2 regions of the Bradyrhizobium sp. BRP23 genome follow, and region 1 is predicted to be linked to the other one. Evidence: predicted binding sites of a transcription regulator. Region 1 holds the regulator's gene; the other holds the start of a gene.
The links. The regulator HrcA, encoded in region 1, represses chaperone genes, less so after heat shock. The targets are predictions, from matches to a motif close to GTTAGCACTCNCNNNNNGNGAGTGCTAAC.
Positions count from the first base shown of each region.

Region 2: I6F24_RS16150 (co-chaperone GroES) is a predicted target of HrcA. The motif match lies at 2,321-2,349, and genes of this name have one in related genera.

Region 1 is NZ_JADYVW010000015.1:150,032-158,939, forward strand. Features, by position in the region: gene I6F24_RS31025 (YraN family protein) at 1-204, opposite strand, end outside; gene rsmI (16S rRNA (cytidine(1402)-2'-O)-methyltransferase) at 191-1,141, opposite strand; gene I6F24_RS31035 (penicillin-binding protein activator) at 1,496-2,728, shown strand; gene hemW (radical SAM family heme chaperone HemW) at 2,829-3,986, opposite strand; gene rdgB (RdgB/HAM1 family non-canonical purine NTP pyrophosphatase) at 3,973-4,608, opposite strand; gene rph (ribonuclease PH) at 4,620-5,333, opposite strand; gene hrcA (heat-inducible transcriptional repressor HrcA) at 5,502-6,590, shown strand; gene grpE (nucleotide exchange factor GrpE) at 6,685-7,302, shown strand; gene pncA (bifunctional nicotinamidase/pyrazinamidase) at 7,452-8,174, opposite strand; gene I6F24_RS31070 (hypothetical protein) at 8,426-8,908, opposite strand, start outside.
Region 2 is NZ_JADYVW010000005.1:258,331-267,238, forward strand. Features, by position in the region: gene groL (chaperonin GroEL) at 184-1,815, opposite strand; gene I6F24_RS16150 (co-chaperone GroES) at 1,934-2,230, opposite strand; gene I6F24_RS16155 (hypothetical protein) at 2,545-3,066, shown strand; gene I6F24_RS16160 (protein phosphatase CheZ) at 3,297-4,082, opposite strand; gene I6F24_RS16165 (L,D-transpeptidase) at 4,399-5,229, shown strand; gene I6F24_RS16170 (DUF2076 domain-containing protein) at 5,879-6,694, opposite strand; gene I6F24_RS16175 (ChbG/HpnK family deacetylase) at 7,000-7,845, opposite strand; gene I6F24_RS16180 (glycosyltransferase family 2 protein) at 7,842-8,879, opposite strand.

The DNA.
Region 1 (8,908 bases):
CTCGACGAAGGCGATCAGGTTGCGGCGCCGCGCCACGATGTCGATCTCGCCATGCGGGGTGCGGTAACGTTTGGCGAGAATGCGGTAGCCCTTGGCCATGAGGTAGGCGGCGGCGCGGCTCTCCGCGGAAATACCGGTTTGGAACGCCGCGACGCGCTCGGGCGACGCGACCTTCGGTTCCGCAGGAATCTCAGTCTTCGCCATCGCTGCCCCGCGAGTCCTTTGCGAGCTCGAGCGCGCGGGCATAGACCTCGCGGCGCGGACGGCCCGACAACGCGACCGCGTGCGCCACGGCATCCTTGACGCTGTGCGCGGCAAGCTGCTCGCGCAACAGACTATCGAGCGCGTCCGATGTCAGAACCTCGGCGTCGGCCGCGGGCGGAGCGATCACCAGCACGAATTCGCCGCGTGTCTCCAGCGTTGCAGCCTCGCGCGCCAGCTCGCTCAGCGTGGCGCGCGAAATCTCCTCATGCAGCTTGGTCAGCTCGCGGCAGATCGCGGCCTCGCGCGGCCCCATGATCTCGGCGAGATCGGCCAGCGTATCCTGCACGCGGTTGCCTGACTCGAACATCACCAGCGTCGCGTCAATGCGGGCGAGCTCGGTGAGACGGCTGCGCCGCGCGGTTGATTTCGCCGGCAAGAAGCCTTCGAAGAAGAAGCGGTCGGTCGGCAGCGCGGCGACCGACAGCGCGGCCAGCACCGAGGACGGGCCGGGCAGCGCATACACCGCATGGCCGGCGGCGCAGACCTCGCGCACCAGCTTGAAGCCGGGATCGGAGATCAGCGGCGTGCCGGCGTCCGACACCAGCGCGACCGAGCCGCCTTGCCCGAGGGCTTCGAGGATTTTGGGACGCGCGGCCTCCGCATTGTGCTCGTGATATGGCTTGAGCTGGGCCGTGATCGCATAGCGCTCGGTCAGGCGGCGTGTGATGCGGGTGTCCTCACAGGCGATGACGTCGACGCCGGCGAGCGTCTGCAGCGCCCGCAGGGTGATGTCGCCGAGATTGCCGATCGGGGTCGCGACCAGATGGAGGCCCGGCGCGGCCTTCGGCGCCGCGAGCCGATGGGCATCGATGGAGAAACCGTGCGAGGCGGCGTCTTGAGCTTCAGGCGTATTTATCGGGGCCGGCTTTGCGCGCATAATGGAGCCAACTTAGGCACGATCGCTAAGGCTGGGAACCGGCTCGCCGAAAAAGATCGTGCCCAAAGATCGTATCCGGGTGAGGGGCGAGGAACGGACGGGAATGTGATCGGTCGAGATCGCGCCGGGAGGCAGGAGGGGCCCTCGCGCCATATTCGCGACGGAAACGCCGCCTTGATGAGTGAATGAGTGACGGCGAAGAGCTGCCGGGACGGGATTGCGGCCGCGTTAAGCGGTTGTTATCCTTTTGTTTTGGTTAACTATTTGCCGACACACTGCCTGAATCCGCGGCCCCCCGTCGCGGAAAGCAATGTCGTGATCAGCCGGCGACGGCGGGTCGGAAGAGAAGCTGCCATGGTCGGCCCGCGTCATCCAAAGTCTCACCTTCCGGGATCCCCATCGCCAGGGGCGACCCGGCGGACTGCTCTCGGCCTGTTGCTCGGCGCGCCCGTGCTGTCGGCCTGCGCCGGCGTGCAGCAAAGCCTCAGCCAGTTCTCCAACCCGTTCTCGAGCTCCGCGCCGCCGGCCCAGCCGGCAGGACCGCAGCAGCAGGCGACGACCGCCGGCACCGGCGGCGTGAAGGTCGGCCTGATCCTGCCGCTCTCCGCGGCCGGCAATGCCGGGCTCGCCGCGCAATCGATGCGCAACGCCGCCGAGATGGCGTTGGCCGAGTTCCAGAACCCGAACATCCAGCTCCTGATCAAGGACGACAATGGCAGCCCGCAAGGCGCGCAGGCCGGCGCGCAGCAGGCGGTCGACGAGGGTGCCGAGATCATCCTCGGGCCGCTGTTCGCGCAATCGGTGCCGGCGGTGGCGCAGGTCGCGCGCACGCGCGGCATTTCCGTCATCGCCTTCTCGACCGATTCCAGCATCGCCGGACGCGGCGTCTATCTGCTCTCGTTCCTGCCGGAGTCCGACGTCAACCGCATCGTCGAATATTCCGCCGGCATCGGAAAGCGCTCCGTCGCGGTGCTGGTGCCCGACAACGCCTATGGCAATGTCGTCGAGGCCGCGGTGAAGGCGGCGGTGCCGCGGCGCGGCGGGCGCATCGTTGCGTTCGAGAAATACGGTGCCGATCGCGCCACGCCCGCGCGCACCGTGGCGCAGCAGCTCGGCAGTGCGGACGCGCTATTCATTGCCGATGACGGCGATGCCGTCGTGTCAGTGGCGGATGCGATGACGGCCGCGGGCGCGAACCTGCGCAACATCCAGCTGCTCGGCACCGGCCTGTGGGACAATCCGCGCGTCTATGCCAGCGCCGCGCTGCAGGGCGGCCTTTACGCCGCGCCCGATCCGGCCGGCTTCCGCGCCTTCTCCGGCCGCTACCGCACGAAATACGGCGCGGAGCCGATCCGCACCGCGACCCTTTCCTATGACGCGGTCGCGCTCGTTGCCGCGCTGGCGCGCACGCAAGGCGGCCAGCGCTTCTCCTCCGACGTGCTCACCAACCCCTCCGGCTTTGCCGGCATCGACGGCCTGTTCCGCTTCCGTGCTGATGGCACGAATGAACGCGGACTTGCGGTGATGAAGGTGACGCAAGGCGGCGGCGTTGCGGTGGCGGGCTCGCCGAAGAGCTTTGGGGCGTAATGGTTTCGTAGCCCGGATGGAGCGCAGCGTAATCCGGGTTCTGTCCACGCGGTGAGACCGTCCGGGATTGCGCTACGCTCCATCCGGGCTACGAGATCCGCTAAGCCGCCAAATCCGCGACCACGGCATCCAGCACCGGAAAACCGCTGCTGGTCACGCGCAGCCGTCCCGTCGCATCCACGGTGATCGCGCCTTCCTCGCGCAAGAGCGCGATGCGGCGGGGGTCGAGCGGGCGGCCGGCGAGGGCCTTGTAGCGCTCGGGATCGATGCCTTCGGCGAGACGCAAACCCATCAGCAGGAATTCGTCGGCGCGCTCCTCGCTGTTGAGGAGCTCGTCGCTGACGACACCGTCGCCGTTGGTCTCGACCCGCATCAGCCAGGCCTCGGGACGCTTCTCGGTGGCGGTGGCGTGGCGCACGCCGTCGATGTCGAGACGGCCATGTGCGCCCGGGCCGATGCCGGCATATTCCTCGCCGCGCCAGTACACCAGATTGTGCCGGCATTCGGCGCCGCGCCGCGCGTGATTGGAGATCTCGTAGGCGGGCAGCCCGAGCTTGTCGCAGGTCTCCTGCGTGACGTCGTAGAGCGCGCGGGCGACCGCTTCGTCCGGCGTCTTCAGCTTGCCGGCCTGGTGCAGGCCGAAGAAGGGCGTGCCTTCCTCGATCGTCAATTGATAGAGCGACAGATGCTCGGCCGCTTCATCGATGGCGTGCCGCAGCTCGCCCGCCCACATCGCCGGCGTCTGGTCGGGGCGGGCGTAGATCAGGTCGAACGAATAGCGGTCGAACGCGCGGCGCGCGATGGCGACGGCATCGAGCGCTTCGCGCGCGCTGTGCATGCGGCCGAGCGCTTTGAGCGAGGCGTCATCGAGCGCCTGCACGCCGAGCGAGACGCGGTTGACGCCGGCGATGCGATAACCGGCAAAGCGCGTGGCTTCGACGCTGGTCGGGTTCGCTTCCAGAGTCACCTCGACGTCGCCTGCGACGGACCAGTGCTTGCCGATCGCGTCTAACACCGCGCCGACGGTGGCGGGCTGCATCAGTGACGGCGTGCCACCGCCGAGGAAGATCGAGGTGACCTCGCGGCCGGGCGCGCGCTCGGCGGTCGTTGCGATCTCGCGGGCGAAGGCGGCGGCGAAGCGCGTCTCGTCGATCGCGGCGTGGCGGACGTGGCTGTTGAAGTCGCAATAGGGGCACTTCGACAGGCAGAACGGCCAGTGCACATAGACGCCAAACGCATCCTTGTTAGCGCGGCTCAAGGCAGATCTCCGCCAGTTTCCGAAAAGCGCGGGCGCGGTGCGACAGGCCGAGCCCAAGCGGCGGCAGGCCGTGCTTCTCGATGCTGGTCATCTCGCCGAAGGTGCGGCTGTGCCCGTCCGGCAGGAACATCGGGTCGTAGCCGAAGCCGGCTGTGCCGCGCGGTGGCCAGATCAGCGTGCCGTCGACGCGCGCCTCGACCTCCTCGCGATGATCGTCGGGCCAGGCCACACAAAGCGCCGAGACGAAGTGGGCTTTGCGCTTGTCCGGCGTGGTGGCGCCGCGCTCCTGCAGCAGGCGCTCGATCTGCGCCATCGCCGCGTTGAAATCCTTGGTCGGGCCGGCCCAGCGCGCGCTGTAGATTCCCGGCGCACCGTCGAGTGCGTCGACGACGATGCCGGAATCGTCGGCGAAGGAGGGCAGCTTGGTCGCCTCCGCCGCGGCGATCGCCTTGATCGCGGCGTTGCTGCGGAAATCGTTGCCGGTTTCCTCGGGCTCGTCTAGGCCGAGCTCGCCGGCCGACACCGCCTCGATCCCGTACGGCGCGAGCAGCTCCCTCATCTCGGCGAGCTTGCCGGGATTGTGGGTGGCGATGACGAGCTTGTCGGTGATTCGGCGGTGCATGGGCCTATTGACTACGCCACGGCCAGTTTCTGCAAGTCCACCAGACGCGCAATGCCCTTCTGCGCCAGGGCGATCAGCTTCAGGAACTCGTCCTGCGTGAACGGCTCGCCTTCCGCGGTGCCCTGCACCTCGATGATGCGGCCATCGCCGGTCATGACGAAATTGGCGTCGGTCTCGGCTTCCGAATCCTCGGCATAGTCGAGATCGAGCACCGGCGTGCCGTTGTAGATGCCGCAGGAGATCGCGGCGACGTTGTCGCGCATCACGTTGGCCTTCACCATGTTGCGCGCCTTCATCCAGTTGAGGCAATCGGCAAGCGCGACCCAGGCGCCAGTGATCGAGGCCGTGCGCGTGCCGCCGTCGGCCTGGAGCACGTCGCAATCGACCGTGATCTGGCGCTCGCCAAGAGCTTCGAGATCGACGATGGTGCGAAGCGAGCGGCCGATCAGGCGCTGGATCTCGACGGTGCGGCCGCTCTGCTTGCCGGCGGAGGCCTCGCGGCGGGTGCGTTCGGAGGTCGCGCGCGGCAGCATGCCGTATTCGGCGGTGACCCAGCCGCGGCCCTGCCCCTTCAGCCACGGCGGCAGGCGATCCTCCAGTGTGGCGGTGACCAGCACATGGGTGTCGCCGAATTTAACGAGGCACGAGCCTTCCGCATATTTGACCACGCCGCGCTCCAGCGTCACGGGGCGCAATTCGTCGGGCGCACGGCGGCTTGGCCGCATGGGAAATCTCCAAAACTCACGGGAATAGGCTGTTCGCGGTGCTTGTAGGTGGGGCGGGGGTGGGCGGCAAGGGCTTATTCACCCCCTGACCGTCGGCCTGCAAACGCAACGCTTGTCAGACGCGGCCCGGATGGACAAATTATAAGGATCCGAGAGGAGTTACCGTCTGTGGCCCATCACGATCCGATCCATCTGATCGCGCCGCGCGCAGGCCTTGCCCAGCTCAACGAGCGTTCCCGCGACATCTTTCGTCAAATTGTCGAAAGCTATCTCGCGACCGGTGAGCCGGTCGGCTCGCGCAACATTTCCCGCCTGATTGCGATGCCGCTGTCGCCGGCATCTGTGCGCAACGTCATGGCCGATCTGGAACAGCTCGGCCTGATCTATGCCCCGCACACCTCCGCCGGCCGGCTGCCGACGGAACTGGGCCTGCGCTTCTTCGTCGATGCCCTGATGCAGGTCGGCGACCTCAACGAGGCCGAGCGGCAGGCGATCCAGAGCCAGCTCTCGTCCGTCGGCGAGGCGCAATCGGTCGAGGCGGCGCTGGACCAGGCCTTGATGCGGCTCTCCGGCCTGACCCGGGCCGCCGCCGTCGTGCTGACGCCGAAATCCAACGCGCGGCTGAAGCACATCGAATTCGTCCGCCTGGAACCGGAAAAAGCGCTGGTTATCCTGGTCGGCGAAGACGGCCAGGTTGAAAACCGCGTGTTGACGCTGCCGCCCGGAGTTCCCTCTTCGGCGCTGACAGAGGCCGGCAATTTCCTCAATGCGCGGATCCGGGGCCGGACCTTGGCCGAAGCGCGGCTCGAGCTCGAGACCGCACTCGGCGAGGCCCGTGCCGAGCTCGATCAGCTGACACAGAAAGTGATCTCGGCCGGCATCGCCAGCTGGTCCGGCGGCGAGAGCGAGGACCGTCAGCTCATCGTCCGCGGCCACGCCAATCTGCTCGAAGATCTGCACGCGCTGGAGGATCTGGAGCGGGTTCGCCTGTTGTTCGACGACCTCGAGACCAAGCGCGGCGTGATCGATCTGCTCGGCCGGGCCGAGACCGCCGAAGGCGTGCGCATCTTCATCGGCAGTGAGAACAAGCTGTTCTCGCTGTCGGGGTCGTCCACCATCATCTCGCCCTATCGGGATGCCGCCGGCCACATCGTCGGCGTTCTCGGCGTGATCGGCCCGACGCGGCTGAATTATGCCCGCGTGATCCCGACCGTGGACTACGCCGCCCGCATCGTCAGCCGCCTGTTGGGGGGCTGACCGGCCTTTCTGCCGATCACGGGCGCTTGATTTTCGCGGGCTTAAGCACGATATCCGGGCCAACATCCCTGAAACGAGTTCGAGATCAGAGCCGATGACCGAGCAAGACCGGCAACCCCAAGACACGACTGCAGCGACCGGCGAGCCCGTGGTGTCGAAACCCTACATCATGCCCGACGATCCCGAGCCGGGTTCGGTCGAAACCCTGCAAAAGGAAGCGGCTGAAGCGCGCGACCGCATGCTGCGGACGCTGGCCGAGATGGAGAATTTGCGCAAGCGCACCGCCAAGGAAGTCGCCGACGCCCGCCTCTACGGCATCACCGGCTTCGCGCGCGACGTGCTCGACATCGCCGACAATCTCCAGCGCGCACTCGATGCCGTTCCGGCGGAGGCGCGTGCTGCGGCCGATCCCGGCCTGGTCTCGTTGATCGAGGGCGTCGAGCTCACGGAGCGCGCGCTGCTCAACGCGCTGGAAAAACACGGCGTGAAGAAGCTGGATCCTCAGGGCCAGAAGTTCGACCCGAACTTCCACCAGGCAATGTACGAAGTGCCTGACGCGTCGGTGCCGTCGGGCACCGTGGTGCAGATCATGCAGGCCGGCTACACCATCGGTGACCGCGTGCTGCGCCCGGCGCTGGTCGGCGTCGCCAAGGGCGGCGCGAAGACTGCGCCCGCGGCGAACAACAACGAATCGAGCAGCGCGGCGAACTGAGTGTTGGCGTCATTCCGGGGCTCGACGAAGTCGAGAACCCGGAATCCATTGAACAACAGGACAACCGCACAATGGATTCTCAGGTGCGCAAATTGCGCACCATAGCCGCGCTGAAGCGCGCCCCGGAATGACGGAAGATGTCGCCCCGCCTACGCGCTCACCGCGATATCCGCGGACTGAATCCGCTTCACGCCCGCCTTGGCCATGTCGGCCCAGGCCTTGGCGAGCGAGCCCTGCGTGTCGATGCCGCGGCAGGCGTCTTCCACCACATAGACCTCGAAGCCGGCCTTGCGCCCGTCGAGCGCGGTCCAGGCGACGCAGAAGTCTGTCGCAAGACCAGCGACGAAGACGCGCTTGATCTTGCGGCCCCTCAAGTAGCCGGCGAGTCCGGTCGAAGTCTTGCCATCGGCCTCGAGGAAGGCCGAATAGCTGTCGACGTTCTTGTGAAATCCCTTGCGGATGATGAGCTCGGCGTGCGGGATCGACAGGTCCTTCGACAGCGCCGCGCCTTCGGTGCCCTGCACGCAATGGTCCGGCCACAGCACCTGCTTGCCGTAGGGCAGATCGACGGTCTCGAACGGCTTCTTGCCGGAATGGACCGACGCAAACGAAACGTGGCCCGGCGTGTGCCAGTCCTGCGTCAGCACCACGTTCGCGAATGCCTTCGAGATCTTGTTGATGACCGGCACCACCTGCTCGCCTTCCTTCACCGCGAGGCTGCCGCCGGGCAGGAAGCAGTTCTGCACGTCGATCACGAGCAACGCGGACGCTTCGTCCGGCTTGATCGGTGCGGCCGCGAACAGCGCGATTGGCGCGAGCGTAGCCAGCGCCGTCGTTCCAAGCATTGCCAAGACCTGTCGCCGAACCAGCATGTCTACCTCCCCTCCAGGATGATCCAACGGAAGGAAGCCTAGTTCCGTTCGTATACGAACAGAAGCCTGAAAATGCAGCCGGGCTTGATGAGCGGTTGGGCTCTCGGCCCCAACATTATCGTCATCCCGGGGCGCGCAAAGCGCGAGCCCGGGATCCATAACCACAGGAAGGAGTGTGGCGACAACTCTTCGTCGGCGCTGCATCCGCCTGCAACCGTGAGATCGCGCGGTATGGATCCCCGCCTCGGATCCTACCCCTTCGGCTGAATCCCGTCGCGTACGGTGCGGAAGCGGGTGAAGGCGGCTTGCCATTGGTCGCGCGGGGCGCTGGCGATGATGCGCAATGATGCGCCGCCGCTCGAGAAGCGGATCCACTGCACCACCGTCACCGGGACCTTGTCCTTGCCGCTGACGCCGTCGATCCGGGTCTCGAAGCCTTGCTGGCCGTTGATGCGGATCGGCTCGGACATGGTGATGCGCGACTCGCGCACGCCGGGAATCTGGAGCGCCGCCTCCCGGGCGAAGCGGGCGCGGTCGTCGGCGGCTTGCGGAGTGGCGCCGATCAGGCCGAGGATCATGAACGGCCTCGCCTCGTAGCCCACGCTCTCATCGCCGTCGGCCAGGATGATGCTCGAGCCCGGTGCCAGGGTCTTGATGTCCTTGAAGTCGGCGAGATCGGTGATCTTGAACGGCAGTAGCGCGATCTGCTCTTCGGCCGAGACCTGCCTGCGGGT
Region 2 (8,908 bases), on a different contig from region 1:
CGCAACGGCCATGATCCGGAAAGCGTGAAGCGGTCTCTAGGATCATGCCCAAACAATCAGAATCGGCGCGCCACCGTAGTGGGTTTTGGCCGCTGGTTGAATCGGAAAGCGAAACGGGCAGGGTCGGCAAAAAAGAAGGCCGCCCGGAGGCGGCCTTCGCAACTCTGTCACGGAACGGAAGGCTTAGAAGCCGCCCATGCCGCCGCCGGGGGGCATCGCGGGCGGAGCTTCCTTCTTCGGCATCTCGGCGACCATGGCTTCGGTAGTCACCAAGAGGCCGGCCACGGAGGAGGCGTCCTGCAGCGCGGTGCGCACCACCTTGGCGGGATCGATGATGCCCTTCTCGACCATGTCGACATAGTCCTCGTTCTGGGCGTCGAAGCCGAAGGTCTCGGACTTGTTCTCCAGGATCTTGCCGACCACGATCGAGCCTTCCACGCCGGCGTTCTCGGAGATCTGGCGGATCGGGGCTTCCAGCGCCTTCAGCACGATGTTGATGCCGGCCTGGACGTCGCCATTGGCGTTGGTGAGACGGCCGACCGCCTTCTTGGCGCGGAGCAGCGCGACGCCGCCGCCCGGGACGATGCCTTCCTGAACCGCGGCGCGGGTGGCGTTGAGCGCGTCCTCGACGCGGTCCTTCTTCTCCTTGACCTCGATCTCGGTGGCGCCGCCGACGCGGATCACCGCGACGCCGCCGGCGAGCTTGGCGAGGCGCTCCTGCAGCTTCTCGCGGTCGTAGTCCGAGGTGGTCTCCTCGATCTGGGCCTTGATCTGGCCGACGCGGGCCTCGATGTCGGGCTTCTTGCCGGCGCCGTTGACGATCGTGGTGTTCTCCTTGTCGATCACCACCTTCTTGGCGCGGCCGAGCATCTTCACCGTGACGTTCTCGAGCTTGATGCCGAGCTCCTCGGAGATCAGCTGGCCGCCGGTCAGGATCGCGATGTCCTCCAGCATGGCCTTGCGGCGGTCACCGAAGCCCGGCGCCTTCACCGCGGCCACCTTCAGGCCGCCACGGAGCCGGTTGACGACCAGGGTGGCCAGCGCCTCGCCCTCGACGTCCTCGGCGATGATGACGAGCGGCTTGCCCGACTGCACCACGGCCTCCAGCACCGGCAGCATGGCCTGCAGGCCCGAGAGCTTCTTCTCGTGCAGGAGGATGTAGGCGTCCTCGAGCTCGGCGGTCATCTTCTCGGCGTTGGTGACGAAGTAGGGGCTGAGATAGCCGCGGTCGAACTTCATGCCCTCGACGATATCAACCTCGGTCTCGAGCGACTTGTTCTCCTCGACGGTGATGACGCCCTCGTTGCCGACCTTCTGCATCGCCTGGGCGATCATCTTGCCGATGGCGGCATCGCCGTTGGCCGAGATGGTGCCGACCTGGGCGACCTCGGAGGAGGCGGCGACCGGCTTGGCGCGCTTCTCGATGTCCTTGATGACGGCGGCAACCGCGGTGTCGATGCCGCGCTTGAGATCCATCGGGTTCATGCCGGCGGCGACCGCCTTGGCGCCTTCGCGCACGATGGCCTGGGCCAGCACGGTCGCGGTGGTGGTGCCGTCGCCGGCGAGGTCGTTGGTCTTGGAGGCGACCTCACGCACCATCTGGGCGCCCATGTTCTCGAACTTGTCCTCGAGCTCGATCTCCTTGGCGACCGTGACGCCGTCCTTGGTGATGCGGGGGGCGCCGAAGCTTTTCTCGATGACGACGTTGCGGCCCTTCGGGCCGAGCGTCACCTTGACGGCGTTGGCGAGAACGTCGACGCCGCGCAGCATGCGATCGCGCGCGTCTCCGGAAAACTTGACGTCTTTGGCAGCCATGGTCTGCAATCCCTCGTGTTATGTGATGTGTGTTGTCTTGTGCCGTGCGGCGGAACGATGGATGCCCGGATCGCCTGGATCCGGGCATGACATTCAGCGGCTGTTCAGGCGGACGGCCTTAGGCCAGCACGCCCATGATGTCCGACTCCTTCATGATCAGGAGCTCTTCGTTGTCGATCTTGACCTCGGTGCCCGACCACTTGCCGAACAGCACGCGGTCGCCGACCTTGAGGTCGATCGGGATCAGCTTGCCGGTCTCGTCGCGGCCGCCGGGGCCGACGGCGACGACCTCGCCCTGGGACGGCTTTTCCTTGGCCGTGTCCGGAATGATGATGCCGCCCTTGGTCTTTTCCTCGGCGTCGATACGTTTGACCACGACACGGTCATGCAGCGGACGAAATTTGGATTTAGCCATGACGTTTCCCTTTGGAGGCTCGCTTCGGAAGTAGTGGGGTCGGTGGGGCGGCGCTTCCGTCCGCCCTCGCGTCGAGGATCGAACGGCGCGCTTAGCAATCGGGCTTTCCGAGTGCTAATAGTGGGTCCGGAAATATGGCTTGGCCGCGATCCTGTCAAGCAAAGGTGGTTAAGCGATTGTTGAGGCGGATATAGGATGGTGGCATTGGAAACTCGCTCGGGGCGTCGCCGTAAAGAACGACGTCATTGCTCCGGCAGCGGTTTTGCGCTTGGCTGCGGGAGGGGTGCGGCCATGGTCTTGTTCGGGGGAATGCCATGATCAGTTCGGCTCACGCGCGCACGGTTGCCAATCTGGCGGCCGCCTCTTGTCTGGCGCTGCTGCTGGGCGCCTGCGGCGGCGGCTTCAACCTGCCGTCCCTCACGTCGTCCCCGCCGCCGCCCGAAGCCGAACCTGGCGTCGCTCCGGAAATGCCCGCCAGCATCCGCGCCGACGAGATCGTCGGCCGCTGGGGCCTCGCCTCGTTCCAGAACCCGGCCGATCGCGCCCGCACCGAGAAGATGGCGCGTGAGCAATGCAGGAACCCCTACGTGATCACCGCCGGTTCCTCCGGTGGCGTGATCATGCATCTCGCCGACCAGGCGACGCCGCAGGAGCTGCGGCTGAAGGGCTCGCCGAGCGGCAAGAACTACATCGGGCCGGCCGGCCCGACCCCCGGCGACCAGGACCGCGAAATCGTCTCCTTCGACGGTCGCGTCATGATCACCCGCTTCATCGACAAGGACGCCGGCACCCGCTACGGCAACATGGTCTACGTCCGCTGCGCGCCGAGGGCGTGACGGTCTCTTACCCTCTCCCCTTGTGGGAGAGGGTGGCTCGCCGCGTAGCGGCGAGACGGGTGAGGGGTCTATCTCCTCACGAACGGTCTTGCGAGTCGAGAGAACCCCTCATCCGGCGCTTCGCGCCACCTTCTCCCACAAGGGGAGAAGAAGAGTTCACGATCTGCACCGGCCAAAACAAAAAACGCCGGCCCAAGGCCGGCGTTTTGGTATTCCGATGTCGTCGCCGCTCAGTCGAACAGCGCGTCGATGTCGTCCTGCGAGGCGTGGCCGACGTCGCCGGCGAGCTTGGGGCCGTTGAGGAGCTTCTCGTCCTCGCTGCGGTTGTCGACCTGCGCGGGCACATGGGACTTGATCGCGTCGACGCCGCCCCAGATCTCCATCATCGCGTTGATGTGCTGCTCGATGAACTTCATCGTGCCCATGACCTTGCTGATGCGCTGGCCGGTCAGGTCCTGGAAGTTGCAGGCTTCGAAGATCGAGATGACGCGTTCCTGGATGTCGTCGGCAAGGCGCTTCTGCTGATCGATCGAGTCCACCTTCGACATCGCGCTGGCGGCCTGGTCGATCGATTCCGCGGCTTCGAGGATCTGCTGGGTCGCCTGCTCGGTGCCGCCGACCACCGCGCCGAGCTCGCCGTTGACCTTGGCCATCTCGCCGCCGTCGAAGCTCTTGCCGTGCAGCGTCGCGATCTCGCGCTTGGTGCGGTCGATGGCGTCGTGGATGAGGTCGAGTTCGACCTTCAGCTTCTCGCACTGCTCGATCTGCGCCCGGTAGGTATCGAGCATGGTGCGCGCTTCGGCAAGCTCGTGCGCGGTCGAGGCGTCGATCGCCGCCATGGCAGCGCTGCCGGACAGCGGGGCCGCGACGATGCCCTTCGCCATCTGGGCGCGGATCGCGCGCAGCTCGGCCATGATCTCGCTATGCATCGGGAGTGCCTCTTCAGTTACGTCTACAATGGGCATCTCGCCACCGACGATATCTTCGACGCGAAAACGCTTGCGGTGAACAGCCATCAGGATACTCCCCCCACCTCACTCACGCGTCTTTGTAGGCAGAAGCGATTTAACACGAAGTTCACAGCAGGAACTGCTGATCGGCCGCGCACGACGCGGCGCAAAGAAGCGATTAACCATCACCGCGCGGCATTCATCGAAAATAAACGCTGATCGCCAAATTGCAGGCGCGCTCGCGACGTGGTGAATCCAAACGCGCTGTCCGTTTACCAAACAAAACGGCTTTTGCTTTTTATTGACCACGTCGAAGAGCGCGGATCAGCCACCGGCTCTCCACGACGCATGTGATCTAGACGAAACAGTACAGAGTACGTCGATGTTCAAGAAAATGTCTGTCGCGCTGCTCGGCAGCGCTTGCACCTTCATGGCCGGCGCGAACGACGCGGGCGCCTTCGACAACAGCGTGCCGAACGATCCGCCCGCGGTGCTGTACCAGCCGCGCGTGCCGCCGGCGCCGGTGCGCGTGGCGTCCCATTCCAACATGGGCGGCGGCTTCATCGAATTCCTGTTCGGCGATGGCCCCGGCCGCGGCCCGGCCTACGCGCCGGAGCGGCCGGTGTATCAGCAGCAGCCGGGCTATTACGACCAGCGGCGCCTGCCGCCGATGGGCGAGCCGCAGATGCAAGGTGGGTATCAACAAGGCGGATATCAGCAGGGCGCGTCTCTGCAGCAGGAGGCGGTCGATCCGCGGCAGCGTCCGTTCGATCCGAAATTCGAGAAACAACTCGTTGACTATAGCGGCAAGGAAAGTCCCGGCACGATCGTGGTCGATACGCCGAACAAATTCCTCTATCTCGTCGAAGGCAACGGCCGGGCATTGCGCTACGGCATCGGCGTCGGCCGTCCCGGCTTCACCTGGTCCGGCGTGAAATCGATCACCGCCAAGCGCGAATGGCCGGACTGGACGCCGCCGGCGGAAATGCTCGCGCGCCGGCCCGATCTGCCCAGGCACATGGAAGGCGGCCCGGAAAATCCGCTCGGTGCCCGTGCGATGTATCTGGGATCGACGCTCTATCGCATCCACGGCTCCAACGAGCCCTGGACCATCGGCACCAATGTCTCCTCCGGCTGCATCCGCATGCGCAACGAGGACGTCATCGATCTCTATGGCCGCGTCAACGTCGGCACCAAGGTCGTGGTGATGTGAAGCGTCATGCGCTCGATGGAGCGATCAAGTCCGGGTGCCGCGTCGGCTCGAAATGCGCGGCGTCGAAGGGACGCTGCCGCGGCCAAACGTCCGCCTGAATAGTCCTACGTCCGCTGACGGTGCCTCGACCCGCGACGAGGGACAGCGGCGCGGCGAGGACGAGCTGATGAAGCCGAATGCGGTGCGCGAGCCGAGCGGTTCAGCCGCCGCACCGACAGCTCTGCCTTCCTGAGGCGCTCGTGCAGTCCCTCCAACTCGTACAATTCGGTGATGAGATGGGTCGTGACGTCGCTCAGGGTCGCGATGCGCTGTTGAAGTGAACTCATTCTTAAAACCCCCGACTGTAGCCAAGAGAGGCAGCCACGATGTGTGGCATAAGCAGTGTGTTCTTCCAATTGAACACCCATGTCCAAATTTGGAAATCCGGGAGTCTACGGCGGCGTGTGTCGGAGGACGATTTCGCCCGGCATGGTGAAGTCAGGCGCACCTCGTGACGTTCTGCACGGTGCGGTCCGACAACGCACGCACTAGTCATACTATATCGAATGGCATCATGGCGTGTGGTGGCAGAGCAGAACTGCGTTGAGCTCTGCTTCAACAGAAATCGGCCGCCCGGAGGCGGCCGTTCCACATCTGTCGGTCGAATGGCCTACGCGTAATCGCTGCCGCCGTCGTCGTCGCCGCCGAAATCGCTGTTGTCGGCCGTGTCGAAGCTGTCGTCGTGATCGTTGCCGTAGTTCTGGTCGTAGTTGTCGCGCTCGTTCGACGCCTGGTCGAAGAAGCCCTGGCGGGATTCCCGGTTCGAGCCGATGTCATCGAGGCCGGCCTCGCGCGCCAGCGAGCCGCCGGACTGATCGCCGCCGCCCCAAGGACTTCCACCAGCGCTGCGGTCGCCGAGCGCGTTGCTGTCGCCAAAACCCTGCTGGTGCGATCCGCCCATCATGCCGCGGATGCTGGAGAGCAGCAGCGAGCCGCCGACAACGCCGGCCGCGGCTGCCGCCGCCGTGCCGAGGAACGAGCCGCCGCCACCGCCGATCGGCGGAGCGCCCTGACCCGGACCTTGGCCGTAAGCCTGTCCGTAAGGCGGCGCGCCGTAACCCGGCTGGCCTTGCGGCATCGCCTGTCCGGTATTCCAAGCCGGACGCTGCTCACGCTGCGGCACATTCGGCACCGAGCCGCGGGACGGGCCGCCGCCAAACAATGTGTCGCGCATGGTGTCGAGGAAGCCGCCGGACTGCGCCTGCTCGGGCGCGTGGGCCGCTTCCAGCTCCTGGATGCGGGCATTGGCGCGCTTCAGCGCTTCGTCCTGGACCAGCGTGGTCTGCACCAGCGCGTAGATGGCGCCGGGCGCCTTGCGCAGCCCGTCGGAGATCGCGGCGATCGCATCGGGATCGCGCTGTGCATTCTCCAGCTTAGAAAGCCGGTCAAAAAGGTCGTCGACGAGCTGGCGTTCCTGCGGCGTCATGATCTGTCTCCTTCGCGCCAAACCAAGCGCGAGAGGAGATGTAGGGTTCCATTATGGCCCCAACAGTGCCGGCCGGATTAAATTTCGGTATGCGACAAGCTGCCTCGCCGCTTCGGCAGATTCCTCGCGTCTTCGGCGGTTTCCTTCATCAGAAGTGGGACGTCGTGACCCATGCGGCTAACGGAGCGACCGTCCTCGTGGAAGCCTTCGGCCCGGTAAACGCCAAAAGACGTCTCCGTCAGCGTGAAACGCCAGCCTGGTAGCTCTGGAAAAGGGCGGTCTCGATTGTCCATGAGGACAACATATCACTCCAATGTCACGTTGCTATCCGCCAGCAGGCGCGCGAAGGCATCGCCCGCGAGATAGGCGTGCTCGCGCTCGCGCACGTCGGTCATCGGATCGAGGCCGGTAAGGACATCATCGACGAAGCCCGGATGGCACATCACGAGGCCGCCATCGGGAAGGCCGTCCAGGAATTGCCGCATCAGCGCGCAGAAATCGGCGGCGCGCGTGAAATCATAGGCGCCGGCGAAGCCGGGGTTGAAGCTGAGGCCGGCGCTGCCGGCGCGGCGGCGGAATTGCGCGCTGAGGATATCGAGCACCATGGCCTTGGGGGAGGCCAGCCGCTGCCGCAGCGGCAGGTCGCGGCCGCCTTGGCGCACCCAGGCGTTTGGCGCGACTTCGCTGACCGCATCGACAAAACCGTCGCGCACCTGCGGGAAGAGCTGCACATGCTGGTGACCGTCGACGAAGTCGGGGGTGCGTCCGAACGCGTCCATGAAGGCGGCCAGCTGTGCCTTCACCTCGTTGCGGATGAATTCACGGTCGAGCCGGCGCATCAGTCCGGCGCGCAGCAGCTTGGGAAAGGCGAAGAACATGTCGCCGTCCAAGGGGCGGAAATGCATGGTGAGCGGCCGGAACGGCGCCGACAGCGTCACATGCAGCCCGATCGCGCAGCGCGGGCTTTGCTTTGCCGAAGCCTGCAGCGCCTCGACGTCGCCGCGCGCGATCGCGGGCCCCACCATCATCACCGACGTCGCATTGAGGCGGCCGCGTTCGATCAGGTCGCGGATGGCGCGGTTGACGCCCGGGCTGATGCCGTAATCGTCGGCGCAGAGCCAGATCCGCCGCGGGCTCGCGGCCACGCTCATTCGGCTGCCGTCCTGCTCGCGGCATCATCAGCTTCGGAATGCTTCTCGCTGTGCTCGGCGACGAAGTAGATCGGGCGCGCCTTCAGCTCGGAGAGGATCTTGCCGATATATTCGCCGACGATGCCGATCATGATGAGCTGCACGCCGCCGATCGTCATCAGTCCGATCACGAGCGAGGGATAGCCGGGCACCTGCTTGCCGGTCGTGAACACTTCCCAGAGGATCGAAAGGCCGAACAGGAAGGCGCCTCCTGCGAGAATGACGCCGAGCAGGCTGGCGAAGCGCAAGGGCGCCACTGAAAAGGACGTCAGGCCCTCGATCGACAGGCCAAGCAGGCTCGCGGCGTTGAAGGTGGTGACGCCATGGGCACGCGCTGCGGGCTCGTAGTCGACGCGGATCTGGCGGAAACCGATCCAGCTGGCGAGGCCCTTGAAGAAGCGGTTGCGTTCCGGCAGCTGCCTCAGCGCCGCGACCGCGCGCGGCGACAGCAGGCGGAAATCGCCAGCGTCCTCCGGAATCTTCTGGCGGGCGCCCCAATTGATCAGCGCGTAGAAGCCGTGCACCGCGACCCGGCGCAGGAAGGACTCGTTGTCGCGATGCGCCTTGGCGGTGTAGACGACGTCATAGCCGTCATCGATCCAGTGCCGCACCAGCTGTTCCACCAGCGCCGGCGGATGCTGGCCGTCGCCGTCCATGAACATCACCGCGCCGAGGCGGGCATGGTCGAGGCCCGCCATCAGCGCGGCCTCCTTGCCGAAATTGCGCGACAGCGACACCACCTGAACGTCGATGGCGTCGGCCGGCAATGAGCGCGCGATCGCCAGCGTCGCATCCTTGCTGCCGTCATCGACATAGACCACCTCGCAAGACAGGCGATAGCGCTGCCGCAGGGTCTTGGCGAGCTCGCAGATGCGCTGATGCAGGCCGGCAAGGCCAGCCGCCTCGTTGTAGACGGGAACGACGATCGACAGCCCCTTCGCGGCTGCGCTGGCTGCGGTGGTCGTCATGCCGGATACGTCAGAGCCCAGCGTCATCGATCAAGGTTCCAGAGGTGTTTAGGTCT